Regions from separate parts of the Salinicoccus sp. CNSTN-B1 genome, predicted to be linked through region 1. Evidence: riboswitches for the same ligand, from Rfam matches in the RefSeq annotation. Region 1 holds a riboswitch; each other region holds the start of a gene.

The links. Region 1 has a riboswitch for S-adenosylmethionine ahead of ACYF68_RS09205 (methionine ABC transporter ATP-binding protein). Riboswitches for the same ligand answer to the same signal wherever they lie in the genome.
Region 2: it holds a riboswitch for S-adenosylmethionine, as region 1 does, so the genes downstream of both, ACYF68_RS12385 (methionine ABC transporter ATP-binding protein) here and ACYF68_RS09205 (methionine ABC transporter ATP-binding protein) in region 1, are expected to answer to the same signal.
Region 3: it holds a riboswitch for S-adenosylmethionine, as region 1 does, so the genes downstream of both, metK (methionine adenosyltransferase) here and ACYF68_RS09205 (methionine ABC transporter ATP-binding protein) in region 1, are expected to answer to the same signal.
Region 4: it holds a riboswitch for S-adenosylmethionine, as region 1 does, so the genes downstream of both, ACYF68_RS00685 (O-acetylhomoserine aminocarboxypropyltransferase/cysteine synthase family protein) here and ACYF68_RS09205 (methionine ABC transporter ATP-binding protein) in region 1, are expected to answer to the same signal.

What each region holds. Positions count from the first base shown of each region.
Region 1 covers NZ_JBTWMN010000004.1:1,550,022-1,557,615, forward strand. The annotation lists gene ACYF68_RS09200 (methionine ABC transporter permease) at 1-651, opposite strand, end outside; partial or broken gene ACYF68_RS09205 (methionine ABC transporter ATP-binding protein) at 644-1,656, opposite strand; SAM riboswitch class I at 1,720-1,822, opposite strand; gene ACYF68_RS09210 (hypothetical protein) at 2,213-3,211, opposite strand; gene ACYF68_RS09215 (hypothetical protein) at 3,324-4,697, opposite strand; gene ACYF68_RS09220 (hypothetical protein) at 4,660-5,049, opposite strand; gene ACYF68_RS09225 (hypothetical protein) at 5,925-6,848, opposite strand; partial or broken gene ACYF68_RS09230 (IS256 family transposase) at 7,348-7,594, opposite strand, start outside.
Region 2 covers NZ_JBTWMN010000004.1:2,106,207-2,113,800, reverse strand. The annotation lists gene ACYF68_RS12440 (universal stress protein) at 1-338, shown strand, start outside; gene ACYF68_RS12435 (hypothetical protein) at 447-623, shown strand; gene ACYF68_RS12430 (DUF1722 domain-containing protein) at 620-826, shown strand; partial or broken gene ACYF68_RS12425 (Mur ligase family protein) at 904-2,259, shown strand; partial or broken gene ACYF68_RS12420 (DUF488 domain-containing protein) at 2,386-2,732, opposite strand; partial or broken gene aroD (type I 3-dehydroquinate dehydratase) at 2,842-3,617, shown strand; gene ACYF68_RS12410 (thioredoxin family protein) at 3,649-3,966, opposite strand; gene ACYF68_RS12405 (Spx/MgsR family RNA polymerase-binding regulatory protein) at 4,098-4,460, shown strand; gene gcvH (glycine cleavage system protein GcvH) at 4,524-4,904, shown strand; gene ACYF68_RS12395 (toprim domain-containing protein) at 4,970-5,377, shown strand; gene ACYF68_RS12390 (thioredoxin family protein) at 5,328-5,609, shown strand; SAM riboswitch class I at 5,685-5,784, shown strand; partial or broken gene ACYF68_RS12385 (methionine ABC transporter ATP-binding protein) at 5,859-6,874, shown strand; partial or broken gene ACYF68_RS12380 (methionine ABC transporter permease) at 6,874-7,562, shown strand.
Region 3 covers NZ_JBTWMN010000004.1:1,059,756-1,067,349, reverse strand. The annotation lists gene ACYF68_RS06415 (fluoride efflux transporter FluC) at 1-120, shown strand, start outside; gene ACYF68_RS06410 (fluoride efflux transporter FluC) at 117-476, shown strand; gene ACYF68_RS06405 (NAD-dependent succinate-semialdehyde dehydrogenase) at 510-1,889, opposite strand; gene ACYF68_RS06400 (nuclease-related domain-containing protein) at 1,972-2,880, opposite strand; gene metK (methionine adenosyltransferase) at 3,070-4,263, opposite strand; SAM riboswitch class I at 4,363-4,466, opposite strand; gene ACYF68_RS06390 (hypothetical protein) at 4,662-5,543, opposite strand; gene ACYF68_RS06385 (SH3 domain-containing protein) at 5,697-6,287, opposite strand; gene ACYF68_RS06380 (hypothetical protein) at 6,371-7,594, opposite strand, start outside.
Region 4 covers NZ_JBTWMN010000004.1:94,588-102,181, forward strand. The annotation lists gene ACYF68_RS00655 (MATE family efflux transporter) at 1-493, opposite strand, end outside; partial or broken gene ACYF68_RS00660 (Na+/H+ antiporter family protein) at 551-1,863, opposite strand; gene ACYF68_RS00665 (general stress protein) at 2,052-2,402, shown strand; gene ACYF68_RS00670 (DMT family transporter) at 2,484-2,798, opposite strand; partial or broken gene ACYF68_RS00675 (DMT family transporter) at 2,805-3,133, opposite strand; guanidine-I (ykkC/yxkD leader) riboswitch at 3,180-3,274, opposite strand; gene ACYF68_RS00680 (alpha/beta hydrolase) at 3,367-4,113, opposite strand; SAM riboswitch class I at 4,242-4,337, shown strand; gene ACYF68_RS00685 (O-acetylhomoserine aminocarboxypropyltransferase/cysteine synthase family protein) at 4,407-5,684, shown strand; gene ACYF68_RS00690 (homoserine O-succinyltransferase) at 5,685-6,602, shown strand; gene ACYF68_RS00695 (chorismate mutase) at 6,660-6,953, opposite strand; gene aroF (3-deoxy-7-phosphoheptulonate synthase) at 6,973-7,594, opposite strand, start outside.

The sequences.
Region 1 (7,594 bases):
CTCCTCTCTTTGGCTCAAATAATCCCCGATTATCTGGATGAGTTGGACAATTATAATCAGAATGACGACAGTCGCGATCATCGTCACGGTGTCGTAGCGGTAGTACCCATATCGTATCGCAAGGTCTCCGATGCCGCCCCCGCCGACGACACCTGCTGTGGCGCTGAAGGCGACGATGGTGATGATCGTCAGCGTAATCGCCTGGGTGATTCCCCGCTTCGCTTCCGGAATCAACACATCCGTAATGATCAGCCAGAGTGATGCGCCCCCGGCAATGCTCGCTTCAATCACACCTTTATCCACTCCATTGAAGCTTGTCTCCACCAGTCTCGCAAACAGCGGAATGGCAGCTAAAGAGAGCGCCACACTGGCAAATACCGGCCCGTGGGAACTGTTTGTCAGCCAAGTCGCAATCGGCATGATCGCCACAATCAATATGATGAAAGGGAACGACCGGATCACGTTGGTCAACGCCCCCAAGAACTGGTTCAGCGGTTTTATTCTATAGAGCAGCGGATTGGCGGTCACATACAACAATATACCGAGCGGGAGCCCAAGCAACACCGCAAAGAATATGGATATCGAGACCATCAGGGTCGTTTCGAGCAGTGCCCGGTATAACAGCGGTGTAATTTCTATCAGTCTATCCATATATTTCAGCCCTCTCTATTCCTTTTGAGTCGTCGATGAATTGCTTCAATCTAGTGACCTCTTCCTGTCTGCCTTTGATGTGGAGCATCAGAAATCCAAGGGGCATATCCTGGATGTATTCGATTCTGCCGTTCAAAATGCTTATATCGCAGTCAAAATGACGGTAGAGTTGGTTTACATAGTTCGCTTCCGCATGTTCATTCAGGAATTTGATGGTGATCACTTCAGACTCGCTGTTCAGTTCGATGTGCGGGGGATAATGAAATCATATATATCCTGAACAAACCCCTTCGTCACTTCGTGTTCTGGATGGCTGAAGATCGCGTAGACGTCATCCATCTCCACAATCTCCCCTGCCGTCATCACGCCCACACGGTCAGCAACCTCTTTGATGACCTCCATCTCATGGGTAATCAATACAATGGTGATCCCCAGCTCCTTGTTGATCTTCTTAAGCAGTTTCAGAATCGTCTTTGTCGTATCAGGATCGAGCGCGCTCGTCGCTTCGTCACATAGAAGCACTTCAGGATCATTGGCCAGCGCCCGCGCAATACCAACACGCTGCTTCTGTCCGCCACTTAAATTTTTAGGATAGTTGTCCATCTTGTCGCCTAAGCCCACAAGCGCCAGCAGCTCCTCAATACGCGAGGGCACTTTCTTCTTATCGTAACTGCTCGCCTTCAACACAAATTCTATGTTCTGGTAGACAGTTTTAGTTTCAATCAGATTGAACTGCTGGAATATCATGCCGATCTTCTGACGTTTTATACGCAGGTCCCTTCCTACCAACTTCTCCAAATCCGTTCCATTAACATTGATGCTGCCGGTAGTCGGCTGCTCCAGCAAGTTGATCAGGCGGAGCAGAGTACTCTTCCCCGCCCCACTGAAGCCGATCAGACCGAAGATTTCTCCCTCACGAATGGAGAGGGTCGTCTTTTTCAGTGCTTCTATCCTTTTCCCTTTAACAAAATATTCCTTAGAGACATCGGTAATTTCAATAGCCACGCCACCACATCCTTTTTATATTAAAAACAAAAAGCCATCTGCTAAATGCAAATGGCTTAAAGATATCTATCTGCCAAGCATCAGCTTGTAGGATTTAGCACAGTACCATAACAGCCTGTTGCTGAAGCTTCATAGGGCCCAATCCCTCCACTTCTCTGGATAAATGTATTTAATTGAATGAATCTCACTTTACTCGAAACATATTGAATTGTCAATATATTGACGATTGTAAAATTAAGCTTGACACTTAAAAATAGTACGTATGACATACTCAAAATGGTTTTCCGAGACATCTCAGATTGCTAAACGACTTTGCCGCGCCTGGCAGACAGGTTTCATGGTTCAATATCTCATAAAAACCAAATGACTATCCACATTTAATAATGAATTCAACCATCTGAAGGGGGACACCATTGTCGGCGTCGGTCATGAGGGTAAGTATTTTAACATGATTGACTAAGCTTTTATCTCATCAATTGACACCAGGAGAAACCATATCCTCAGAGAAAAATTAGACTACCGTGCACCTTGAATTAGCACTCCGAAAATCAACTCATTAAGTAGTCAATGTGCTAATATACGCTCTCAGTCTTTCTAATTCTTCTTCCACCTCTTCTATATATAGTTTGCATTCTAAATTATGCTCTCTTTCATCTCGCACTTTTTTAACACCTGCATTAGCTATAAATCCTTCGTTTTGTAATTTTCTTTCTGATTTTCCTAGCAACCATTCCATGTGTTCTAAATCATGCTTTAGTTTTGTTATACTTGTTTCAGGATCCATATCATTTATAAATTTTTTAATAGCTTTATAAATATTAGACACCTCATCACTGTTTTTTGAATGAACAAAATTAAAGCTATGCTCGTCAAAACTATGATGCTCTTGGTTTTGAGCATTCCAATTAATTAAATCATTTTTAATTACTTGTAGATTTTCATTACCTCTAAATTTTTCACTTAGCCTCGAATAAATACTTTCTAATGAAGTTTGTAAAAGATTCCCTTTATTTACATTACTAAATTTAGCTGTTAATTCCAAACTGTTATCTACGCAATATTTAGTCGCTACAGTTTCAAACCAAATTCTACAATAAATAAGGGCTTGACGTATATCATACTTTTTCAATGCCTCTCTAATTTTAGAATCAAAACCAACATTATACTGAATTATAACCGAACCGTGATTTGAGTAATTTATTATATAACTTATATTGTCAACATTTTTTTTATCAATTGAGGAGCTGTACTCATTACAAAATCTCTCCCAAAATAATCTATCATGTGTTGTAATTATTAATTGAGTAGTTTTTAAGTAGTCATCATTAAACATCATTTTTATTATATTTGCACGATGGTCACTGTCTATAGCGTTTACAACGTCATCAAAAATTAAAAAAGGCACTTTGTTATTTTCTGCTACAGCTAGCATCAATGATAAGCCTAAAGTTCTTAGATGTCCTTCACTAAAACAAGAATGAGCATCTACTTCTACATCGTCTTGGGCATTTTTAACGTATATCTTATAATTATCATCTATTAGTTGAAATCTCACTCCAGTTATTTCTTCAAATGAACTATCTTCGCTGTTGATTTGTGTATAATACTTTAGAATTTTCCCTCAATATCTTCAATCCTTTCACGTTCTAATTCTAGTTTAAATTGATTTATATCGCGATAAAAATGTTGATATTCCACCATGATGTCTTTAAGAAACCTATTATGTTTCTCTTCTTTTTAAATTCTTGCTTTAAATGTTTTTCTTTATTTGTAAAATCTTCTAATGAACTTTCCAATCCTTTTAATTTATATTCAGCACTTTCTAATTGTGTTTTATAAGTATTTAGTTCAGTTATCTTACTATTTATTTCAGAAAGGCTCTTCTTTAATTCTTTGATTACTGTCTCTCCCTGTTTAACCTCTTCAATAACTCTTTTTAGCTCTGAGAAATAATTTGTAATAGATGTTGAGTTTTTCTTTAGATTATCTAGAAATATTTTTATGTAATTTATACGATTATAATAACCATCCTTTTCATTCAAATAATATAGTAAATTCTCCAATTCTTCTTGTTTAAGATTTTCGAAGGATTCTGAGTTGTTTTTATAACCGTTAACATAGCGTGCAATAATCTCGTAAGATTCGTTATTTAAATCTGCTTCTAATTTTTTTTTCTCTTTTTCGAGGTCAACTATATCTTTTAAATGTTCTAACTCTTTTTCTGCTTTTTGCAATGGATGAACATTAGTACTTTTTATAGGAGTCTCACATGCAGGACATTTTTCATTTTGTTGATCTTCAAAAATGCTTTTTAAGTTTTCGTAAAACGATATGTGATTTATTTTTAAAACTTCTTCGGTAAACTTTTTAGCCAGATTTTCATATCGCTTATACTTTGTTACTACTTTATTAATCTCCCGTTCAGCTGTTTCATAATCTTGATCTACAATTTTATTATGCTTTAACACATCTATTTCCTTTTCTTTACTCTCATAATTATTTTTTTGAGCTTCAATTAAATCATCTAATTCTGACGGATTAATACGATACTTCTTATAGATTAAATCTTTTATATTTTGTAACTCTTTTTCCTTATCTTCCTTTAATGTTAAGTTCGCAACATTTTCATGGCGAAGATTTTCTAAATTTGTTTTGCAATCATTTTTTAATAAAGGAGTAAGATCGAAACTTTTTGGCATAACAAATGAGGAAACCAAATTATCTAACTCCTCTAACCCCAACAAACTAGCTATTATATCCTGCTCCTTAACCCCTGTGTCTCTTGATCCTAATAATGCAAATTCTTGTAACCTGTTTTTTTCAACAAAGCATATTTGATAGTATTCTTTTTCCATTTCAGAAAGATTACTTGCTGAAAATTCTGAATCACGAAAGTTTATTCTGACATTTGGTTTCTTATTATTTCTTTTAATGTAATTATTAACTTTTATATTTCTTCTTTTTGCTTCTTTAACATTTGAAGTTAGTTTGTATTCAAAAGCTTCACAAAACGAAGTCTTTCCAGGATCCATTTGGTCCAAAAAAGATATTTTTTCGTCTGTCTAAAGGCATATAAATACCACTATCCTCCTCACTTAATGACCCAAATCCTCTAAAGTCACTAATTTGTATTGACTCAATGGAGGGATAACTAGCCTGTTCAAATGTTTTTTGACTTGTCGTGATTCTACTCAGTATTCTTTTTCCTATAATTATTTTTTTATTAAGCTCTGTTTCATTTAATTCAAAATCACTTAATTCTTCTTTTATTTTATTACTTAATTTCCCTTTTTCTTCTATATTTTTATAAACAGACCAAAGTATAAACATATATGAATCAGGCTTTTGGGTATGATATCTTTTTATGAATTCCTTGAAATAAACACGACTCATTTCTACACCTCTTAATTCTCTTATATTTTAATAAAGCATACACTAGAAGAGTTATATAGATTATATTTTTTGTCAAAATAAGCTAGACAGTTCTTTCTCACCCATATAACTTAAAAATTTTGATAATGTTTGATACTTCAATAATTTTCTTGGGATATGTTTTCTTCTGGCTACAGCCAAGGAGTTAAAAACTTGATGGATTGTTTTGAAGTTCATTTCTTTAGACAAACCATCTCTTCTGAGCAATCCATTTCAGGGTTCACTCAGTCTCAGCTGTGATACTGTGTTCGGACCGATAAAAATAGATGGACAAATTATTTCGATTGCTCATAGACTCTTAGTTGGAGAACTTATTGCGACAGTTGAAAGTGAAAAATTTTAATAGATTTCTAGGCATCTTTTGACATAATCTATTAATGGTAGGCTCAATATCCGAGGCTTCTCTACCTTCGGGTTTTAATGTGATGATGGCTTTTGATAGATGTTCAACTACCATGATAAGGGCATTCTTGCATCGGACACTGCTAATGATGCCCGCCTCCAGGTGACCAAATTCATTATTAATGTGGGATAGTCATTCGTTCTTTTAGAGATGTTACGCTAGAAGTCTGTCTGCCAGGCGTGGCAAAGTCATTTCACAATCTGAAGAACTGGGGATGTGTGATGGACTTATATAAACATCAGTTCGTCCGTGGCAATATGAGTGTAGGCCATGCATAATCACTTCTATGATTTCTTTTGTCGGAAAATCATTTGAGTGTATCATGTGTGACTTTTTTTATGTGTCTAACTTATTTTTAAAATCGACGAATATGGCATAGGATATACTAGACTAATGAATTTAATATATATAATCTTTCCTAATTTAAAAACCTTTATATAATTAATAATGTGCCGTCTAATCCGACTGATATATTTTGTTTTCCTTTTTCAACTTTTTCTTTAAAGGTTTGAATATCTGTTTCGTATTTATTATCAAGATCTTCAATAACTTCTTCTAAATTGTTTATGTTCTTTTCATATTTACTTAATTCTTCATTGTTTATATTATCGTATAAGTATTTATTAGATTCTAGGTCTTGAAAGTTTACATGATTTATAAGATGATGTTTTATAATTTCATAGAAATTGCTTAACAAACCAATTTTGAAACCTTCTAACTCCACCATAGTGTAATCTAATCCATAATGTGTTTCATTAAAATTTCTATTATCCATTAAAATCTCAACTATATTATTATAATAGTAAATGTAGCTTCTAGTTATATTAAGTTCTATTTTATTTTCACCTTTGTTCTCTTTTGGATCAATATCTTCCACTACTAACTCATCATTATTATTAAATTTAGTTAAAAAAACTTGTCTTTTAAAAGAAGTACAGCTAGTTTTGGTTTGTTTATTTTTATGAGATGTTAGTATAACTTTAGATACAGATTCTAACTGGTTTTTCGCGTTTTCGATAACATCTCTTTTAAATCTTTCTGCACTTGATCCTTTACATTCAAATAGATATGCAATGTTACCTTTTAGGCCAAAATAATCCGGAGCTTGGCCAGTCGTGCTAGTGACCGCTAACCTAACGTCTTTTAGATGATATACACGTTTAATATTGTATTTTTTTTCAGTGAATAATCTGCAAATAATCATTCCAATATAAAAAGAAATATTACCTTTATTAGAAGTTTCAGCTATTTTATAACTATAACCTTTATAATAATTATTATTTTCTTCTTTTAAAGACATATCGATTAATCTTGCATAAAATATTACACCACTTTTGTCCGGAGACTTTCTAGACATCCCCCATCATCACGGAATGTCGATAAAGATCAGCTTTTCTAATACTTTTAGAATATGCTTTAGACTTATTTTCTGATTTACTCAGATAATCCATTGTACTATCATAATATTTTACCCTTACATTAACTATCGAAATCACCTTTTCTCTACTTTAATTATATTTAGTATATACCAATTTTTAAATTACACAAAATTCAAAAATTAATGACCTCCTTTGAATTAAACACAAGTTCTTGAATTTATAATTAGTCTTCAAATCATAAATTTGAAAGTATATTAAAGTTAATAAATTTTATTAACCTCATATTGATTTAATTTAGCTATATTATCCTTTTTATTTTGACATAGGTTTTAGGTTAAGAGACTGTCAATAATTATGTATAAATGAAGGCATTCCTGTTCATGTAGTGTGCATTATCCGCTGAACATTTCAGCTAATTCTGCACGGGCCTGGTCAAAACCAATATGGCACCGTGTCGCAAATCGTTGGTTATATGCTTCAAATTGAGTGACCAGGAAAACAATCAAGGGCGTCCGCGTTCGTAAACTGCTCTTTGCGCTTACTGTACCGTTTGATCTGCTTATTGAATGACTCAATCAGGTTTGTGGCGTAGATGCTTCTCCTCATTGCTTCGGGGAAATCATAAAAAGTGAACAGATTCGGATTGGCTTTCAACGATTGCGTGATTTTGGCGTAAGATTTCTTTCACTTCTCGGTAAACGCGTCCAAAGCCTGCTAAGCGTCT
Region 2 (7,594 bases), 560 kb from region 1:
GTGAGGACGCCAAAATTACAATATTCAATGTGATCCCTGAAAGTGAAATGGCAGATAGCGTGAAGTATCATGGCAAACATTTTGACGACATAACCGAAGATAAGATCAAGGCATTGAAGCCTTTCCTGGAAGAGTTGGATAAACGTGGTTTGAACTATACTACGACATTCAAGGCAGGAAGGATCATTCATGAACTGCTCGAAGAAATAAATGAAAACGATTATGAAGTTGTGGTCATGAGCAACAAGCGCTCTAAACGCGATATAAAACACGTCCTTGGCCACGTTACCCATAAGATAGCCAAACGCGTGAACACTCCAGTGCTGATCATCAAATAATCCATGCTGTAAAACGAAGGCTTAAAAAGCCGGAAAAACCATCTAAAAGCCTGTCGACTATATGTTGCAGGCTTTTATTTTTTCAATATACATAGAGGGGGATGCGTTATGGAGGAAAGGAGAGAAGTCGAGCTATTGTGGGCCCGTGAAAAATATCGGGTCATGTATCATAGCCAACAGCATTATGATCGTTTAAGGGAAGCATTAAAGAGTGATGCCGGAATTACGGAAGTGAGGGGATTGATAGAAGACGCAGTAGCCGTCCCCCGACCAAAGGATCAATGATGAATGCATTCGACCATATATGGGGATACTTCAAAAAGAGGTGTACAGTTGCAGAGCGCGACCGCTACGCAAATATGAAACAGGAATTTAAGGCAGGTAATCTTACCGAAGAAGAAATGCTGGACTATCTGAAGTCGTTGGCGATTCTTCATCAACAGAAATATCTGCTTGATTCCACATTGCTGTTTCCAGCCTCCAATTGAGCAAATTCCGTTTATTGCCAATACGAAATGGGGTATTGTTGTAAAATGAGTAAATAGGAAAGACAAAGGGGTCTTAGATGAAGATAAATGAAATAGTCGATGCTTTAGGGGAGCAATTGTTAAAAAGTATAAATATGGAGGATAGGGTGGAGAAGTCGGTTTCAGGGATCACATCAATGTACCAGGACATTGAACCGGGTCATGTGTTCATGCTCAAAAACTCTGCAACTTCAGAGCATTATTTTGATGCTGCTTCAGCCAATACTCCTGCTTTCATCATCACGGATTTTGAGGTCGGCCGTTTTGATGACAGAAACGTGCCTGTAGTATATGTCGAGGATTTCATGAAAGCCGCGAATAAGATGGCAGAATTTTTTTATGGTAAGTCTATAAAAAAACTTAAATATATAGCAGTCACTGGCACGAACGGGAAGACGACAGTCAGTCATTTCATCGGCAGGCTACTGTCTAACCTCGGTTGCAGAACGGCAACTGTGGGTACTCTTGGAATATTTGACGATGCCTACCAGAAAGTGCCGTTCCGACATACTACTCCAACCACACCAATGCATCTGGAGTTCGCTGAAATCATCAAACATTTCGCCGATCGTGACTATGACTACATCGTCTATGAAGCGACGTCGATCGCCCTGGATCAGCGGCGTACTGATTTTATCTGGAATGATATGGCCATATTCAATAATTTCAGTCCGGAACACCTCGAATACCATGGAACTGTAGAGGGATATTTGGCAGCGAAGTTGAAATTGGCTGAACGGAGTACATGTATCATGGCGAATGCCGATGTACCGGAGTATGCTTCATTGACGCGCCAAGGGAGGCATTTCTCCAAGCTTGGAGGCGCCTATTATCATTATCGGACAGAGCCTGACCACATCAATCTAAACATCGGCGGATTGAGCTATACGGTTTCACCAGGATTCATTGGAGAACATAATTACATCAATCTGGCTACTGCTATCTTCGGACTTGTGGAGGCAGGTTTTTCAGCTGATGCTGTCACAGAAGCTTCAAGAGGCATCCAGGCACCGGTGCATCGGTTCGAAATGTTTTCAGAAGGGCATTATGACTTCATCCTGGATTTTGCCCATACCCCCGTCGCCATCAATGAGTCCATATCGAATGCGATGAAGTATGCGGAGGCAAAGGCCAAAAATCTGATGGTCATGGTGACGGGCATCGGATTAAGGGGACAGGATAAAATCAGGAAGACTATGGAAATGGTGCCGCAAAATGTCCCTTGCCTTATCCTGGCAGCAGAGCAAGTCGGCTACGAAGATGAGGAAGCGATCGTCCAGATGATGGAGAGGCACTTGCCGGAAAGCTACAATGATATGGAAATAATCACTGCGTTCTCAAGGCAGGAAGGTATTGTGCAGGCGATTGAACACGCAGGAGAGGATACCCTGATTCTGTTGACAGGGATCAACGAACCCCAGAATTACCGGGGCGCCATGGTGGAGCATGATGATCGGGAGTTCATTTCAAAATATATTAGCGGGAAGCAGAATAAAAAGATAGGACCCTTATTGAAGGGCCTATCGCATATTTTCTACGTATTCCTTGATGGCTTCAGCCTGATTGTACTGCGTGTCCTTTGCGCTGTACAGCAGGGTGACATTATGACCGTCACTTTCTTTCCGGAGTGTTTCGAGAAGCTCTTTGTGTTCTTTGAGTTCCTTGAAGTAATCTTTCTTGAACGTCTCCCATTTTTCCGGGTCGTGGTTGAACCACTTCCGAAGGTCATTTGAAGGAGCGAGTGATTTGTGCCATTCATCATGGTCGAGATCTTCTTTTTGATGCCCCTTGGCCACACTCCATCGACCAGAATGCGTTTTCCGTCCTGGGAGGAAGAATCGTCATACACCCTTTTTGTTTTCAACATGATATCACCTCATTATGATCGTGCCCTTTATTGTATGAGGGCAAACAAATAAAAAATAAAATGGATATATAATTGAAATTTTTATCCATTTTATTTAATGTATAAGTAAATGAAGATAACGTGGGGGATTACTATGAATATTAAAGGTGTAGATATCGGAGCGGGCATGCCGAAGGTGGTTGTATCCTTCTCGGGTAATTCAAAGGAAATGATTGATGAGGAAATGGAAGCGGCAAGGAGGAACACCAGTGCATTCGATATCCTTGAAATCAGGAGTGATGCATTTGATGCGTTGAGCCGTGAAGATCATATAGAAATGGTCGAATATATCACAAGCCATATGGCCGGGTATCCGATCATCTATACGTACCGGACATTAAAAGAAGGTGGGAAAGGCCAAAAGACGGCAGCTGAATATGAATCATTGCTTGCTGATGTGATGGAACGGTGCAGCATCGATATGGTGGATATTGAATTTTTCATGTACGAAGACATCATCGATAACCTCGTCGCACGCGCGAAATCCAAGGGGATAGGCATCATCCTCAGTCAGCACGATTTTCAGGACACTCCCCACTTTGACGAAATGATGGCAACATATCGGGATATGCTCGAAAGCGGAGGAGACATTTTAAAGTTGGCCTACCAACCAGTCGGGGACGTGATGTCCTCAGCATATTGAGTGCAGTCCATGATGCCCGTCAACAATTTGATTGCAGGGTGGTCGGCATCGCAATGGGGGAACTCGGGAAGATTACCAGGGTGGCCGGCGGAGTTTTCGGTTCATGCCTAACCTACGGTTACATACTTCACAAAGCTGCACCTGGCCAGATTCATGCAGAGGATCTGAAGGAAAACCTTAGGTTGTTTGAGGAAGATAAATAAAAAAAGTGCCTCGGAAGGGCACTTTACTTGATTATATATTTGATTTCAGGAATTCCTGGACGGATTCAGGTGACTTGGCATCTGCAGAATGCAGGTGGGCGAGCTTCTTGCCGTTCTGGAAAACAAGCAGGCTCGGAATCCCCATGACATCATTTTCATCCGCAGCTTCAGGCACATCATCCCGATTCAGTTCATACCAATCAATGTGATTGTATTCTTCCAAGATGGGATCGATGAACATGTTCATGCGCGTGCAGTCCGGACACCAGTCCGCGAAAAACTTGATGATGATCTTATCATCACCTTGAATTTTTTGGCTGTAATCATCGTATGCAGTAATCGGCTTCATAATCATACTCCTTTATATATCGATATGTTTCAGTCTACCATCTTTTTTTATAATATGAAATTATGCCAGGCCCCAACACCCATAGAAAACTTGAAAACAATATCTTATAATTAAACTACTGGAGGAAATTGATGACTATATTGTATGAGTATCCAAAATGTACGACTTGCCGTAAGGCCAAAAACTTCTTGAAAGAGAATGATATCCCTTTTGAGGATATCGATCTCGTGAAAAATCCTCCATCCGGAGAGAAAATATCGGAAATGGCCAAGAAATCGGGAAAAAGTTTGGATGAATTCTTTAATTCACGTGGAAAAAAGTTCAAGGAACTGGATCTCAAGACGCGCCTTGATACTTTATCCGACGACGAGAAGCTTAGCCTGCTGGAGGCGGACGGGCTACTCATAAAACGGCCGTTGCTCTATCACGAAGAAACCGTCCTGCTCGGTTTTAAAGAGGCAGAGTATAGGAGAACTTTTGATATGGGTGATTAACCTTGCTTAAATGGCAAAGTATGTGAGAATATATATGTGTATAAGAAAAAGGAGGTTTTTATTGTGGCATCACCAAAAGAATTCAAGTATTCAGAAGACCACGAATGGGTCAAGGTGGAAGATGGTAAAGTAACACTCGGCATCACTGAGTTTGCACAATCAGAACTCGGGGACATCGTATTCGTCGAGCTCCCTGCTGAAGGTGACGATATTACAGTTGGGGAATCATTCGGTAGCGTAGAATCAGTTAAGACAGTATCTGAATTATATGCACCGGTAAGTGGTACAGTAGTCAAAATCAATGAAGAGCTGGAAGATAGCCCTGAACTCGTCAATGAATCTCCTTATGAAAAGGCCTGGATGCTTGTTGTCGAACTTTCCGACGATTCACAAGTCGATAAGCTGATGGATGCGGATGCTTATGATGAAATGGTAGACGCATAGAACACTTGAACTCTGGACATTGTCCAGAGTTTTTTAAAACCTATCATGAACCAGAGGTGATGGCTGTGCAGGTTTCTGATAAAATACTCATTGTAGAGGGAAAAACAGATAAGCACCGCATCGAGGAAGTACTGGTGGAGCCTGTACATATAATATGTACGCATGGTACCATGGGAATCTCCAAGTTGGATGAGATCCTGGAAGAGTCGAATGGCTCTGATGTCTATATCCTGACCGATTCAGACAAGGAAGGCAGAAAGATCAGGCAGTGGTTCAAAAGGCACATTAGTGAGGGCACGCACGTTTATATAGATTCGAACTATGGTGAAGTGAGTCGGTGTCCACTTGATTATCTGGCGATGTTGCTCGCACACCATGGATTTTACGTTGATGAAAGACTGCTCATGAAAGGTAAGTTCGAAAATGAAGAAATCCTCCGAAAAAATCGATATAATCAGTCGTATTCAAGCTGAAGACACTTTCATCCTGTACTGCTATGCGCCAATCTGTGCTAATTGCCGAATTGCTGAAAAGATGCTGGACATAGTGGCAGAGATGAAAAACTTCTCCTATACAGCAGTGGACTTGAATTATGAAAAAGAATTGATTGAGACATATCAGATCCGCTCTGCGCCAGCACTGCTCCTTTTTAAAAATGGGGAGTTGAAGGAAGAAATCTATGCATTTCACTCCGTCCCCATTTGACAGAAAAATTAGAAGAATTTTTTGTTGACGCCTAGACCGACTGGTGCTATCATGGTTAACAATCGAATAACAAGACTCTTATCAAGAGTGGTGGAGGGAAGTGCCCTATGAAGCCACGGCAACCGTCATTATGACAAGGTGCTAATTCACTAGATCTTAGGATCGAAGATGAGAGGCTGCGGATCATACCAGAAGCCTACTCATTTTTTGAGTAGGCTTTCTTATTTTTATAGGCAGGAGTGGAGCATGATGATAGACATAAAAAAAGCGACCAAAACATTTAAGACTAAAGCTGCAGATATAAAAGCAGTGGACGGGGTGGATCTGCATGTCCGTCAGGGAGAGATATTTGGGGTGATAGGCTACTCTGGGCTGGAAAGTCCACACTGATCCGGCTGCTTAACGGCCTCGAGCGGCCAACTTCAGGTGACGTGGTAATCAGCGGAGATGCCCTCACTTCGATGACGCGTCCTGCACTTCGGAAAAAACGTCAGAAAGTTTCTATGATTTTTCAGCATTTCAATCTTCTCTGTCGAGGACGGTCGCTGAAAATATCAGTTTTCCGCTTGAAATTGCCGGTGTGCCAAAAAAGGAGCGTGAGAAGAGAGTCGCTGAACTGATTGCTTTGGTCGGATTGGTGGGGCGTGAAGATAATCATCCAAGCCAATTGTTGGGCCGAAGCAACGGGTGGGGATTGCCCGCGCATTATCCAACCGGCCCGAAGTGCTGCTGTGCGATGAGGCGACAAGCGCGCTCGATCCGGAAACGACCGATGAAGTGCTGGATCTGCTGGTCAGGATTCGGGATGAAATGGACTTGACTATTGTTCTGATTACCCACGAAATGCATGTGATCCGTAAAATCTGTGACAGAGGTGCTGTCATGGAGAACGGCAAGGTAGTTGAAACGGGACCGATCATAAAATTGTTCCAGAATCCTGAACATAGCGTGACGAAACGATTTGTCAAAGACGATATCAATGATGAAGAATCAGCACTGTCTTTTGAAGAGGTAAAGAGATGTTCCCAGCTTCAAAGATTCTGAAGCTTGGATTTGTCGGGTCCCAGTCCAAGGCGCCCATCGTTTCCCAAGTCATCAAAAAATACAACTTGGACTTGAATATATTGTCTGGCAACATCAAGCGGACCAACAACGAATCCTACGGTCACCTCTACGTTGCCATAGAAGTGGACGAAGAGAAGTTGGGGCTTCTTGGTAAGGAGCTTGCCGAGCACGATGTAACAGTGGAGGTGGAGCAGCAATGATGAATTTTGTGGCAGCATTCCAGGAAATGCTCTCTTTTGAGAATGTCAGGTGGGGAATGTGTGGACAGCTACACAGGAAACCCTCTATATGACGGTAGTTTCCACCGCGTTCACCTTCGTCTTCGGCCTGATTCTAGGCATCATCCTCTTCTTGTCATCCAAGAAAGAGCATGTAGCAAGTGCGCCGATCTATGGCGTAACGGCTTTCCTCGTCAATTTGTTTAGGGCTATACCGTTCATCATATTAATCATATTGCTGATACCATTCACTAAAGTGTTGATGGGCACCATCATGGGCTCCCAAGGTGCCTTGCCGGCATTGATCATTGGGGCGTCCCCCTTCTATGCAAGACTTGTGGAAATAGCGCTGAAAGAGATTGACAAAGGTGTAATTGAAGCAGCGGAGTCCATGGGGCAGGCACTTGGACAATCATCAGGAAAGTGCTCCTGCCGGAGTCTCTGCCGGCATTGATATCAGGAATCACAGTCACGGCGATCATGCTGGTCGGTTCCACTGCCATTGCAGGAGTCATCGGAGCCGGTGGGCTGGGCAACCTTGCCTACATGGTCGGTTTTACCAGAAAGCCAGAGCGATGTCACTCTGGTCGCAACGATAATAATATTGATAATCGTTTTTATCATCCAGTTCATTGGAGACTTCACCGCCAAAACTGTGGATAAAAGATAGCCATCATTATAAATACAATTGGAAAGTAGGAA
Region 3 (7,594 bases), 490 kb from region 1:
GAAAATTATATACTGGTGGAGGCCGGAGATCTCCTGGCACTTTCCATTTATCTGGCGATCAACTTGTTTGGTGGATTCATGCTTGCATTTCTCGGCATGAAATCAGGAGGTGCTTCATGATTAAAATAATATTCCTCGGCGTTGGTGCCGCTCTTGGGGCTTCATTGAGAAGTTACATATCAACACGCCCGAAACTGAAGAGTCTCGCCTTTCCCCTCGGGACCCTCATCATCAATTCAGTCGGCTCTTTTCTGATGGGACTCGTCATCATGTTCCTGAGTACAGGCGGGACACTCTATTTAATCATGGTTACAGGATTCCTAGGTGGGTTCACCACGTATTCATCGTTCACCCTCGATCAATTGAAGTTATATGAACAAAGCCGCTATAAAGCGTTCATCGCATATTCGCTTTTGATGTTTACCGTGCCCTTCCTGGCCCTTCTACTTGGCCTTTACGTTTCCTCTCCATTATAAAAAGTCCGCCCGGCATGGGACGGACTTTTTGTTTTAAACGCGCATGGATGTGATTTTCGTTTCGAGATACGGTTCGATGCCTTCAGGGCCGCCTTCACGCCCCATTCCGCTTTCCTTAAGTCCGCCGAACGGAATCTGTGCTGCACTTGGTTTACCATTGTTCCAGCCCAACACACCGAAATCAAGACCTTCCTGGAGCTTGATGCCATCGCGGTAACTTTCTGTGAAGAAATAAGCTGCCAGACCATACTCGGTATCATTCGCTTTTTCAATTGCTTCATCCAAAGTGGAAAAGGTCTGGATTGGAGCTACCGGTCCGAACGTCTCTTCATTCATGATGACCATCTCATCAGTGGCGCCGGTGATTACTGTCGGCTCGATGAAGTATCCTTCCTCCTTTGAGCCTTTACCGCCCGTCAGGATCTTACCACCTTTCTCCTCTGCATCATTGATGTGTCGCATTACCTTGTCGTAACCATCTTCGTTGATCATCGGTCCTATTGCGACGTCTTCATCAAGACCATTGCCCATCTTCAGCTTCTTCGAAGCATCTGCAAATTTTTCGCTGAAAGTTTCGGCAATGTCTTCATGGACATAGAAGCGGTTGGCACATACGCATGTCTGTCCGGAGTTTCTGAATTTGGAGGCGATCGCCTGCTCGACGGCCATATCGATGTCCGCATCCTTGTGGACGACTAGAGGTGCATGTCCGCCCAACTCCATGGTGATGTTCTTGACTGTTGAGGCAGCACCTTCCATCAATGACTTTCCGACAGCCGTGGAGCCTGTGAATGTTATTTTCATTACTTTATCAGACTCTGTGAAAGCCTCACCGGCATCTTTACCAGAAGCGGTAACGTATTGGACGACACCTTCATCGAATCCTGCTTCCAATGCCAGATCAAGGAATTTCATTGCAGATAGTGGGGTTGCACTTGCAGGTTTGACCAGGAAAGTACAGCCAGCCGCAACTGCCGGCGCCACTTTGCGGGCCATCATCGCAATCGGGAAGTTCCATGGTGTAATAGCCGCGACTACGCCAATAGGCTGTTTGGTCACTACCATGCGCACATCATCTTCGTGCGGTGGTATGGTGCGGCCATATACACGTTTTGCCTCTTCAGCATAATAATCGACATAGCTGCGTGCATAGTCGACCTCACCGCGTGATTCCTGTAGCGGCTTACCATTCTCTTTCGTTATCAATTCAGCGATTTCCTCTTTGTGTTCACTTATCAGCTTGGACCACTCTGTAAGTAGCGCACTGCGGTCATGAGGATTCTTTTTCTTGAACTTTTTGAACGTTTCATGTGCTTTTTCAATTTTCCTGTCAATATCCGCTTTATTCTCTTTTTTCACCCTGTCGATTTCCTGACCTGTTGCAGGGTTCAGTACAATGATTTCTTCAGACATAAATGATTGCCTCCCATTAAATAGAATAAAAGCCTTATAAGAAAATTATAAGGCTTTCAGTCCATCAAAACAAAAGTTTCGCTTATGGATTCAGTTGGAATATCGCTTCTGCTATTTCATCCAGGTCTTTAACCGTATACTGGAACCGGCCGTGGAAGACATATTTCATGAAGAAATTCTCAAGTTCCTCCTCGCCCACCAATACTTTTATGGAAGGGTCACTGGAGTAGTTCGCGATGGAATAGTTGCCGTTGTCTTTAGGGTTGAAGTAGATGATCGGCACAACATCGTACTGGAGCTTGAAGATATTCTTGAGTTTTTCAGCAGAAATTTTAGTTTCTTCAATCGTTTCATTATAATGGTTGACTGCCACATTCTGCTCATTTCCCTTTTCGAATATCAACGTCTGCTCTTTTGCCTTGTCAATATCCAGAAGATCAAAGAAATGTTCTACATAAGGCAACTGATCAAAATTCTCTTCATTGACGCCATGCAGTATATGCCCACTCCAATATTTGGAGTCGATCAAATAGATGCCCGTCCGCGTAAGTACCAGATGATCGATTTTACGGGTGTTCGTGTAATTGCGTGAAGGCAGATACACATTGGATAGTATGTACATATCCGTCTCCCTGATCTTTTCATCTGCCACAAGGCGGTCCTTCAGCTGTAGGAGTGACAAATCGGTCAAGTACTCTCCCTTGTCCACGGTAAACTGGCGCAGGCTTGAAAGTTTATTGTTGAGCAATGTCGTCTCTTCATGGTATTTCTCATTGATTGACGACAATTTCTCTTCATGTTCCTGGCGCTCGGCTGCATTATCGGCCTCATATTGTTCGACCAGTGCGTCCTTCTCTTTATCATACTCCTCCTGGAGCGTTTTCACTTTGCCTCTATTCCTGAAATAATAGACCAGGAACGCAATTGCAACGATAAGAAGCAGAATTGCCACCACGATGAATATCGGATTGGTAAAAATATCTGTATTCATGGACTTTCCTCAATTCCTTTCCTGTTTGACTTTCCCGTCTTAATTAAGACTCCGTTCATTATACCGGAAATGATATATCTTTACATGGGAAAAGCGCGCTTTTCAGGGAAAATAATGTACCTGCATATAAATATACCGGATTAGCGCACTTATGTAATATAGCCCCCTGTTTCGAAGGGGGCTATCCATTTATTTCATCGCGACGCTCTCAAGTTCCGTCTTTATGGCAGTGGCTTTATCAATCTTCTCCCATGGGAATTCCGTGTCGTTACGGCCGAAATGGCCATAGCTTGCCGTCGCTTTATATATCGGGCGCTTTAGGTCGAGCATATCTATGATGCCATCAGGCGACAAGTTGAATTGCTTCCTTATAACCGCTACGATATCCGATTCACTATATTCAGACGTTCCAAATGTATCGACTGAGATCGAGACCGGCTCGCTGACCCCTATCGCATAAGCCAGCTGAATTTCACATTTTGCAGCAACTTTCGCTGCCACGATGTTTTTTGCGATATAGCGCGCAACATAGGCTGCAGAACGGTCGACTTTAGTCGGGTCTTTACCGCTGAATGCGCCTCCACCATGGCGGGCATATCCTCCATATGTGTCGACGATGATCTTGCGTCCAGTCAATCCTGCATCACCTTGGGGGCCTCCGATGACGAAACGCCCCGTCGGGTTGATGATATAACGCGTGTCCGCGTCAAGCAGTTCTTCAGGCACCACCTCACGGATGACGTGGTTGATGAGATCTTCGCGGATCTTTTCCGTCTCCACTTCTTCATGGTGTTGTGAGGAAATGACGATGGTATCTATTCTCTTTACATTATTCTCTTCGTCGTACTCCACAGTCACCTGAGTCTTGCCATCCGGCCGCAGATAATTGATGATTTCTTCTTTACGTACATCTGTCAACCGCTTGGCAAGCTGGTGTGCCAAGGCGATCGGCAGCGGCATGAACTCCTCTGTCTCATCGCACGCAAAACCAAACATCAGACCCTGATCGCCTGCCCCTGTTGAAATGGTTGCCGAATCGCGCGTTTCAAAAGCGTCATCAACACCTTGGGCGATATCTTCAGACTGTTCATCAACCCCCGTCAGTACTGACATCGTCTTATAGTCATAACCATATTTAGCGCGGATATAGCCAATATCTTTGACCGTCTCCCTGACAATTTTAGGGATATCTACATAAGTATTTGTACTTATCTCTCCAACAATCAGTGCCATACCGGTATTGACCACCGTCTCGCAGGCCACCCGGGCATCTTTATCCCCTTTCAGTATCTCATCAAGTATCGCATCGGAAATCTGGTCTGCAATCTTGTCGGGATGACCTTCAGTAACAGATTCCGAAGTGAAAAGTCTACGCTCTGCCATTAACTTTATCTCCTTTAAGTATATTAGCTATCTCCCACTGCAAAAATGCAAAAAAATAGAGCCTTTTTCTCCATAAGACGAGAAAAGGCTCCGCTCTTCCCCTTATCGATCAGAATCACTTCTGCATCCTTTAGCACCTTTCTTCAGTAAAGAGGTTGCTGGGCTTCATCGGGTATGTTCCCTCCACCGGCTCTTGATAAGAGATAACTTAACCTATAATATACTAGATGAGAGGTTTCAAATCAAGGTAATAATATTTGTTAAGTAGCATATGAGATTGTTAACATCGAGTATAAAGTAGTATTTAACCACTTCTCATTAATTAATCTTTATTTTATACATAAAGTGGTTGTTCGTCAAATTATAAATTAAATATATTAAACCCATCCACTTTATTTCTACTGTTTTATTTTTTCCTCCAATGTACGAATCTCCATAAGGAATATCAAGATGAAGTAGAGCTTATAAAAATGGTTTTCATTAGCATCATCCAAATCTATAGCAGTATGAAAGACTTGATTTCTATTTATGATACCCATCTCATTGATGCTTTTCACTTTGTGGTTATCAGGTTTTTCTTGGTCGTAATATCCAAATGTGTTCTCAATTATTTTTACATTGTTCTTGAAAGCTTCGGTGTAGGTGTCGATGAGCTTCTGTTTATCTTCATCATCTATTTCTTCATTAGCAAGTTTCTCTATATGAGCTTCTAAAAGACCACTTATTTCACTGACCCGAACAATTTCCCCATCTTTATCGGCCAGTTTCTTAATGGTCTTTTCAATCAAAATGATTAATACAGGGATGGAGTTCAACCTGTAGCCCAATCTCATCAATGTGAACTGCTTATTAATGAAGGTCGTATTGCTCTCACCTAGAAATCTACACAGGTTGGCTTCCAAATCTGCCTCAGTGTCTTCAAATACTCCATACAAAATCTTCAATAATTGTTGCTCATCCACAGCATCTTCATCTTCGTCCTCATATTCCATTATTCCATACATATCCAAAAACGCAATCTCTACAATTACTGCCCAACCATTATTACTCAGTTGTTTGTGAAATCTATCATTCAATTCATCAACATCTATTGAACTTAACACTTCAAAAGCTTCATAGATATTTACAAGATACTTATTTAGTATCTCTTGGTGCTCATTCAAAGTTTGGACTGCTTTAGCTGCCCTATCTTGTATCGGCTTAAAAGCTTGGCTCATTTTTTCCATTCTTTTTTGATTATCTTCCAACATCTTATTTATTTTTCTACCAAAATCGTCCATTCTGTCCACTCCTTTCCTTTAGTTTAACACCTCTTTCTTAAAAAATAACACAAAAAAAGGACTGAACACTCATAAGAGTATCCAGTCCAATTCTCATCTTGAATCATCATCATCTTGCTAAGTATTTAAACTCTTATATGTAAAGGAACAGTTCTATTTCCAAGTACCCCAATCTCTACCGACTTTACCAGACCTAGCATTCCAAGTCTTAACTGGAACCCACTGGTCAGACTTCAAATCGAGCAGCCAAATGTGTCCATCGGCTCTAGCTTGCTCTCTGTAATCCAGTCTTTGACCTGGCTTCATCCAACCAGAAGATGGAGCGCTAAGCTTTGGTGAGCCCTTACGCTTCTTGATAGGTTTGCTTCCATTAATCCAAACACCTCTAACTGTTCTCCACTGAGTGCCATGCCTGTTAGTTTTCCACTTAGAAGAGGTATTCTTTTTCTTTGCTTTCTTTGGTTTGGCAGGTTTCTTCTTGCCTGACTTAATTCTATTAAGCTCTGCCTGAACTCGCTTCTTAAATTCGTACCACTCTTTGTTATAAAGAATGACTGCTGGACACCATTTCCCTGTATTGAATCTATCAGCTTTCTTTTTAGTAGAAGGGTGAGCATTTCTTGCGTAGTTCATATCAGTTATTAGATGACTGTAGCTTACCTCCTCTACCTTAAACTTGTTTTCTTCTGCCATTTTTACAAACTCATCATAATCTATCTTCTTAGTTTTTGTTGTTGTTGTCATAATATGAGACTCCTTTATAATTTAAGTTGTCTCTCCATTTGTTTATAGTCTGCCTCTCACTTCAGACTGTGTTACTTATATAATTATTTACTCAACGCTTTCTTAATTTTCTCTTCATCAATGATGAATTTATCTCCGAATATCTTATCCAGTTTTTCAATAGCTTTCATGAAATCTTCCTTAAACTTCAAGGCTGATTTAGTGCTACTGTCCACATCTTTTCCGAATGCTTTATTGTTGTTGTACTGCTCGTCTTTCAATATTTCATGACTCACATATTTCTTCTTGCTCTTCTCTGCTTTATTCAACCTCTCTTCTGTCCTATCGCTTCTATAGTTGGAAGCCCTAAGAGAAAGAAATCTTTCATATTTATGTATTTGATACTCAACTAGAATTTCTGAGTGGTATTTATGTAGGTAGTCCATAGTTTTTTTCTTAGAAGCCTTAACAACAATAGCCAACTCTTCCCAGAGATTTGAAATAGACACATTGATTTTTGTTCCATATGAGTCAGTGATGACAATCTCTTCAGCTAGGAACTTTCTTAAGTCTCGTTTGTATTTCTTCACATTTTCTAATGTCTCTTCAGAAGGCTTAAAGGTGCGGTAATTTATATCATTTTCTGAAAGGTTGTACTTATCTTTGATTTTTCTTTTAGCATCTACATATTGCTGGTAGGTTTTAGCATCAATGGAAATTACATGAGTATCTTTTCCTTGTGTATTCTTAATAGGCTCATTCAAGTAAGCTTTGTGCCTTATGAAAGTCTCAATGATTTCTTCTTTTTCCATTCTAGCTAGAGAATTCATCATGACTTTTCTCAGGCTCCTTATATCTTCTATGAAAAATCTATAAGAGTGGTCTAGCACACGATAATCCGCTGTCCCCACTGTGCTTTCAAGAAGTTCATTAGTATCTTTTCTCACCGTCTTATTGTATCTAGACTTATAGAGTTTTAACTGTGCTTCATTAATCATTTTGAATTCTGCAAGCCAATTTATAAATGATTTTTGAATCTCTTGTCCGTTTGCCAAATTGTGCTCAAGATGAGCTAGCATCAGTGCATCTAGATGCTTTGTAGAGTGATTATATTTTCCGTTGGTAGCATTCTTTGTATTTCTCTCAGCAACCTGATTTCTAGCTGTACCTAGCTTATATCCTTTTCCTCGCCCTACTTTTACTGTGTCATCCACTGTCTCAAAATATTGCTCTAAGGTAGTTTTAAAAGTTTTAGCGGTGTTACCCGTAAATTCTTTTTTTCTCCCCTTAAAGTAATTCCTTATCTCACCTTCATTCCCGAAGTACCA
Region 4 (7,594 bases), 1.5 Mb from region 1:
ATAGCGATATGCGGGTCAGACCTTGTGCATCAATGAAATTGCGCAGTACACTGAATAGAAATAACGGCAGTATACCAGTAGAAAGGGCCGCAAGGTATTTGTACGCAATATCATGGACTGAAGCATCCAATGACATCAGCACCAACAAGTCATCCAGGAAAAAGAAACCTAATACAGCCACGGAAACAGTCAAAGCACCGGCTATATACATCGCTTGGTTCACTGTGTGATTCACTTCATCTTTCAAACCAGCACCTAACAGTTGTGCAACAATTGCTGTAACGGCTAAAAGAACGCCATTGATCCCGGTGGAAACAGGGGCCCAGAAGCTGGAACCAATTGCCACCCCTGCCAAGTCAGCCACTCCTGCCCTTCCCGACATCATCGTGTCGACCAAGTTCATGGAATATAGTAGCACCTGCGTCATCAGTATCGGCCATAATATCGTGATGAATTGCCGCCACATCTCTCTTTTAGATTCTGTATGATACATAATGTCACTCCTCAACTCTCCATTAATCCACTATTAGAAAAGCAGATGCTCTCCAACCTATAGCACCATTCCTGCAACAAATCCGGCAATGAGGACTGGGATATTAAGGAAAACGAAGGTGGGTACACAAGTATCCCATATATGATTGTGCTGGCCGTCTGCACTTAACCCTGCGGTCGGACCAAGTGTCGAATCGGAAGCAGGTGAGCCTGCATCTCCGAGAGCACCAGCCGTGCCAATGATTGCAATAATGGCAGTGATCGATAGTCCAAGTTCCAACCCCATCGGAATAAAAATGCTTGAGATGATCGGTATTGTAGCAAATGACGATCCTATCCCCATAGTGACGACCAGTCCAACGAGAAGCATTGAAATGACTATCAGAACCTTTTGGTCTTCCAGTGCACCTGCGATGCCATCAACCAACGAATTGACATGTCCGGTTTCTGATATGACAGACGCAAATCCGTTTGCTGCAAGCATTACAATGCCGATATACGCCATCATTTTAATGCCGGCTACCAATTCATCATCAAGCTGTTGCCATTTGAACTGGAAAGATAAGAAGAAGACCATTATTCCAGCCAAAGCCCCAAATATCATGGAATCGGTCATTATTTGAACGCTGAACGTTATAATGATTGCGATTATCGCAATGGTTATGGTCTTGCCGTTGATTTGTTTAGGCGTGTCGTCACCAATTTCAATCGTTTTATAATAACGGCGTTTCCTATAGAAGAACAGTGCAACAGCCAGTCCTGCTACGAAGCCAGCCGCGGGTATGATAAGCGCAGGAGCGACTTCGCTAAAAGCAATTTCCACCCCTGCTGATTGGAACCCGGTCACGATGGTATTTTGGAATATCTGTCCAAATCCGATAGGCAGCACAACATAGGGGAAGGTCAATCCGAAAGTCAAAACGACTGCGATGAGACGACGGTCAAATCCAAGTTCATTCATCAGACTCAGCAAAGGCGGGATTAATATGGGGATAAAGGCAATATGTACCGGAATCAAGTTTGGCTCATTATGGAGATTGCCAATAAGGCAAAAACAATCGACACTTTGGCGACAATCCGTGCTTTTTTGGATTGTTCTTTTTTCAGGGTTCTGATGATGAAACCCACCAGCACTTCCGTGATGCCGCTATAGGCGATTAAAGCTGCAAATCCGCCAAGCAATGCATAGCTCAACGCTATCTCTGCACCACCAACGATTCCTTCCGTAAAGATGCTGATAACCTCTCCATACCCCATGCCGGCCACAAGACCACCAGCAAGTGCGCCTATGAAAAGGGCCAATACCACATTCAATCTAAATAGGCTCAATAATATCATTACCAGTACTGCAATCAGAACTGCGTTCACAATCAGACACCTTCCGTTCTTTGGGAATTATAATATTGTAATACTAAAGAGTGAGCAAAGTTTTGTCAATGCTTGTATATAGCCACACTTTTGCAAATGTAGCTTAAAATTATGGTAGGAGTCCTTATGTTTAGTTGAATTATCTACCGGGAATTCAATAGGGATTATGTAGATGGATTGGGGGAAATTTCATGAAACCATTCATTAGACTCTATAAAGATCAGGATGTCTTCCAAAAAGCCGTAGACACGCTTATCACTAACAATGTAAATCGCAGTGATATCTATATCCTTTCATATGATTATGATTACACCAAGGAAATTGTCAGCAAAATGGGTATCAACACAGCCGGGGTCATTGAAATGGGAGTCAAAGAAAGTATAAATGCTGCTTTAGAAGAAAGGGATACAACCATGAGAAAACAATTCCAGGATTTCGGTTTCAGCGAAGATGAGGCCGAGCGTTATGCAACTAGTTCCAATGAAGGAGAGACAGTTTTAATCGTGACAAATAACACCAATCTGGAAAAATACCTGGACTGATGTGTAGAAGCCGCTTCTATTGAAAGCGGCCTCTTTCTCTAACAATCTGCCACAATAGTTCCCTTTAATCTTAGATTGCTCCTAGGAAATGAGTTTCAATCCTACAACAGCAGAAATAATCAATAGTATGAAAAAGATGCGTCGCCAATCTCTGGACTCCCCGAAGAAGAACATCCCAAGAAGTGCGCCTCCGGAGGCCCCTATTCCCGTCCACACAGCATACGTCACACCCATCGGCAATGTTTCCAATGCGACTGCCAGGAAGAAGAAGGATAAGCCAAAGCATAGGAGTAGGAGGAATAGGGCAGGGAGCGATTTGTCGTTATGCAATTTATTGATGGAAAGCACACCGCATACTTCAAACATTCCAGCTACTATAAGTGATATCCACGCCATACTAACCCCCTGCCTTTCCTTGCCATCTGTAACTATCTTCAACCCTATTACCCCAATCAATATCAATGAAATCAAAGTGATCTTCAATGGTAGAAAGGGTGCCCGAACAAGATGATTTCAGAGAGCACAGTCCCGAATGCACCCAGTCCTACAAAAACTGCATAGACTGTACCTACTGGAAGATATTCTCCTGCATTAATCATCAAGTAGAAGCTGACAAAAATCGCAATGCCTGTAAACAGCCAATGATACCATGAAGTTGAGTGGGTCAAACCAATCACCCACCCTACTTCAAAAACACTTGCAATAAATACTTTTATCCATTGTATATTCATCATTTTCCTCCTAATCCGTAAAAAAAGCCCGGGAGAAAATAGATTTCTCTCCCAGGCTTTTATCCCTCCGTGTCATGATCCGCTCATGCGCCATCTCTCGGACCAGTCCCATTAGATGGCGGAACCCTAGACGGCTTCATATGAATTTATTGTAAAGTTTAACTGTTTTCCTAGGGAATTTCAAGCGCACGAGCTTTGGAGTCATTCACTCTGTAGCTACATCCTATATATCTTTAGCGCTTCCACGATAGGCCGTCCATAAATCTGATAATGTCTTCAAAAAGTATTTCCTGTTCCCGGCTACGAGTCATGAGATGGCTTGTATCTGAATATCCTTTGACATGTTTTTCTTCGATCTGCAATTCATCATAAATCTGCAGCGCACTATCCCTATACGACTCAGCATCTCTCTCACCGTATTTTACCGCTACAGGCACATCGATTGCCGATAAACGCCCATGTACTTCATCAATCATTGTTTTGAAATCTTTTAGGCCCTCCATAGGCGCTTCTTCGATTTCCTTAACCTTTTCTTCTATCTCTTCATTCGAATGCCCAACGAACTTCATGAAATTGCGTGTGTAATCTATCATTCTTCTGTTGATGCCATCACTATCCTTATCCATAGGTACCGACATCGCCACTATTCCTTTTATACCTTCAAGCTCTTCGCCCGCTTTCAAGGAAAGGAGCCCTCCAAGAGAGACTCCAGCAACCGCAATTTCATCGTGTCCATCTTTCTTGAGGCTTTCGTAAGCTTCTTCTACATCTTGCCACCAATCTTGAGGGCCCACCCTTGCCATTGCATCAGGCCCCGTACCATGTCCTGCCAGGCTGGGTGCCGATACCGTGTAGCCTTCATCCTTCAAATGTTCTGCCAAGTTCTTCACATCCCTTACTGTACCCGTAAAAGAATGCAATAGGATGATTGCCCTATAACCACCTTCATGATATATAGGAGCAGGTTTGACAATCTTCATGCTCATTCCCCTTTTCATTGTTTCATTTCATTTTCCTTATTAGATACTTTACCAAACATCCTTAAAGTTTTTTAAAATGTTTGACAATTAAACATTCCCTATAGTATTATAGCTCTTAATTCAATATTCACTTATCAAGAGCGGTGGAGGGATTGGCCCTATGAAGCCCGGCAACCTTTTAGGTAAGGTGCTAAATCCAACAGGCATGTCCTGAAAGATGAGCGACTCAAGAGTCTCCCTTTATCTTTGGGCAGACTCTTTTTAATTTTAATATATTATCTGGAGGTATGGAAATGTCGAAACACTATCGATTTGAAACAAAACAGTTGCATGCAGGCCAGGAAGTAGATACAGACACCAAATCACGCGCGCTCCCAATCTATCAGACCACTTCTTATGTATTCGATGATACTAAGCACGCGGCTGAACTATTCGGTCTGCAGGATGCCGGCAACATATATACGCGCATCATGAACCCTACGACTGCAGCACTTGAAACACGGGTCTCCGATCTTGAAGGCGGGGTTGCAGGCCTGGCTGTCGCGTCAGGCATGGCTGCCATTACCTATGCCATCCAAGGTGTTGCAGGTAACGGTGATCATATCATCTCAACGACCAGCCTATATGGAGGCACATACACTCTATTCAGCCATACCTTCAAGAAGTTCGGCATCGAGACAAGTTTTGTTGACACAAAGGATCTTGATAACGTTTCACGTGAAATTAAACATAATACAAAAGCGATATTCATTGAAACAATCGGCAATCCTGAAGGCAATATAGAGGATATTGAAGCATTGGCTGAGATTGCTTCAACTCATGGCATCCCTCTCATTGTCGATAACACATTTGCCACACCTTACCTTTGCCGTCCACTTGAGTACGGAGCTAATGTTGTTGTCCATTCTGCAACTAAGTTCCTTGGTGGACACGGTACTTCTATAGGTGGTGTGATTGTGGACGGTGGGAATTTCAATTGGAACAACGGCAAGTTCCCAGGTCTTACTGAACCCGACGACTCATACCACGGGCTTGTTTTTACCGAGGCATTCGGCCCGGCCGCTTACGTCTTCAAACTTCGAACTACATTATTACGTGATACAGGCGCTGCGATATCCCCCTTCAATGCATTCCTACTGGTACAGGGCATCGAAACATTATCTTTAAGGATGGAAAGACATGTTGAAAATGCAAAAGCCGTAGCAGAATATCTCGAAGATCACGAAAAAGTACAATGGGTGGATTATGCGGGCCTTAAGTCCAGTAAATATAATGCTCTTCAGAAAAAATATCTTCCGAAAGGCGCCTCCGCCATATTTACTTTCGGGGTGGTAGGCGGATATGAAGCCGGAAAACGTTTCATTGAATCTTTGGAGCTCTTTTCCTTGCTCGCTAATGTCGGTGATGCAAAGTCCCTGGTGATCCATCCCGCCTCTACGACACACTCACAGCTCGACGAATCTGAACAGTTGAAAGGCGGAGTGAGACCTGAAGCCATCCGCGTATCTATAGGCTTGGAACACATCGATGATATCATTGGTGACCTTGAAAAAGCTTTGGGTGCGATTTAAATGCCGATAAAAATAATTGAAGGTCTGCCTGTCAAGGAACACCTGCACAATGAAAATGTCTATACGATAGAAGAGCATCGTGCATATACTCAAGATATTCGTCCGCTACGCATTCTTATTCTGAATCTGATGCCTAAAAAAGAAGAGACGGAGTTACAGCTTCTCCGTCTCCTGGGTAATACACCGCTGCAGGTCGATGTGGATTTCATGCATATGAACAGCCATATTAGCAAGAACACACCCACCAGCCACCTTCAGAAGTATTACCACACGTTCAGGGAAATAACTGACAGACGGTATGACGGCATGATTGTAACCGGTGCGCCAGTCGAAAAACTGGATTTTCACGAAGTGGATTATATAGACGAATTGCGCAATATAATGAAGTGGTCCGAAACTCATGTATTCTCAAGATTCTTCATCTGTTGGGGAGCCCAATTCGCATTGAACCATTATTTTGGCATCCGTAAGTTTTTGCTTTCAGACAAACTATTCGGCGTATTCGACTATGATAACATCAAACCGTACCACCCCTTATTGAGAGGGTTCGATGATGTCTACCGGGTCCCCCAATCCAGGCATGCCCAAATAGATTGTAGGGCGGTCCAGCATACAGAGGGACTTGAGGTATTGACTAGGCATGATCGCTTCGGTCCGGACATAATGTGTACTGATGATCAGCGTGATCTCTTCGTCCTCGGTCATCTGGAATATGGCCGCACCACTTTAGAAAAGGAATATGAAAGAGATTTGCGCACGGGCGGAAAAATTCTGCCACCCTCCAATTATTTCATCGAGGACGACTCTGATTCCAGACCTGTGTTCTCCTGGAAGAGCCATGCCCATCTCCTTTTCAATAATTGGATCAATGAAACATACCAAAATACCTATTACGACCTCACACAACTTGAGGAATAATAACGGAAAAGCCTCTGAAACTAGATCCAATTTCAGAGGCTTTCTACGTAATGTGTTTTATATTTCATGGGAGATTTTACTTGTTTCAAAATTTTCCTGTTGTTTTTTTCTGGAGAGCGCCATGAGATGTTTGAAAAATGAGTCGGCGTATTCTTTCAAGGCATCATTCTGAAGTTTATTTACATTCCTGCATATCACTTCTTCTTCACGTGTGCCATCAAACACTGGTATGCCTTGTGCGATTTTATATTCTGCTATTTCCTCTGCAACTTCCATACGTGCTTCAAACAGAGCGATCATCTCTGTATCTATCTCATCAATTTTCCCTCTCAACTTTCCATGAGTGTTCATGGCGTTCCCCTCCTTTATCCTATTGTTGGATAACTTGCTGATTATTGGCTGTTTTCTTTTCGATGTCGAGCAGCATATTTATCGATTGCATCAAGTCACCGAATTCATCAGGCGTCAAACACTGCTGGCCATCACTCCATGCATTCTCAGGTTCTTCATGGACTTCTATCTGCAGCCCATTGGCACCTGCCATGACAGCTGCTTTTGCCATCGAAGGGATGACATGTCTGACGCCTGCTGCGTGGCTAGGGTCAACAATGATTGGTAGATGGGATTCTTTCTGCATGACAGGTACTGCCTGAATATCTAAAGTGTTGCGCGTGGCCGTTTCAAAAGTCCGGATCCCCCGCTCGCAGAAAATGACATTGTCATTACCACCGGCCATGACATATTCTGCAGACATCAACCACTCCTTCATCGTTGCCGACATTCCTCTCTTCAACAATATAGGTTTATCCGTTTCACCTACTGCTTTGAGAAGATCAAAATTCTGCATATTCCGCGCCCCTATCTGGATGACGTCCACCGTATCTACGAATTCATCGATGTATTCTGTAGACATGAGTTCAGATACGATCGGCAATCCGGTCTCTTTCTTTACAACGTCGAGGATCCTCAATCCTTCGAGACCAAGCCCTTGG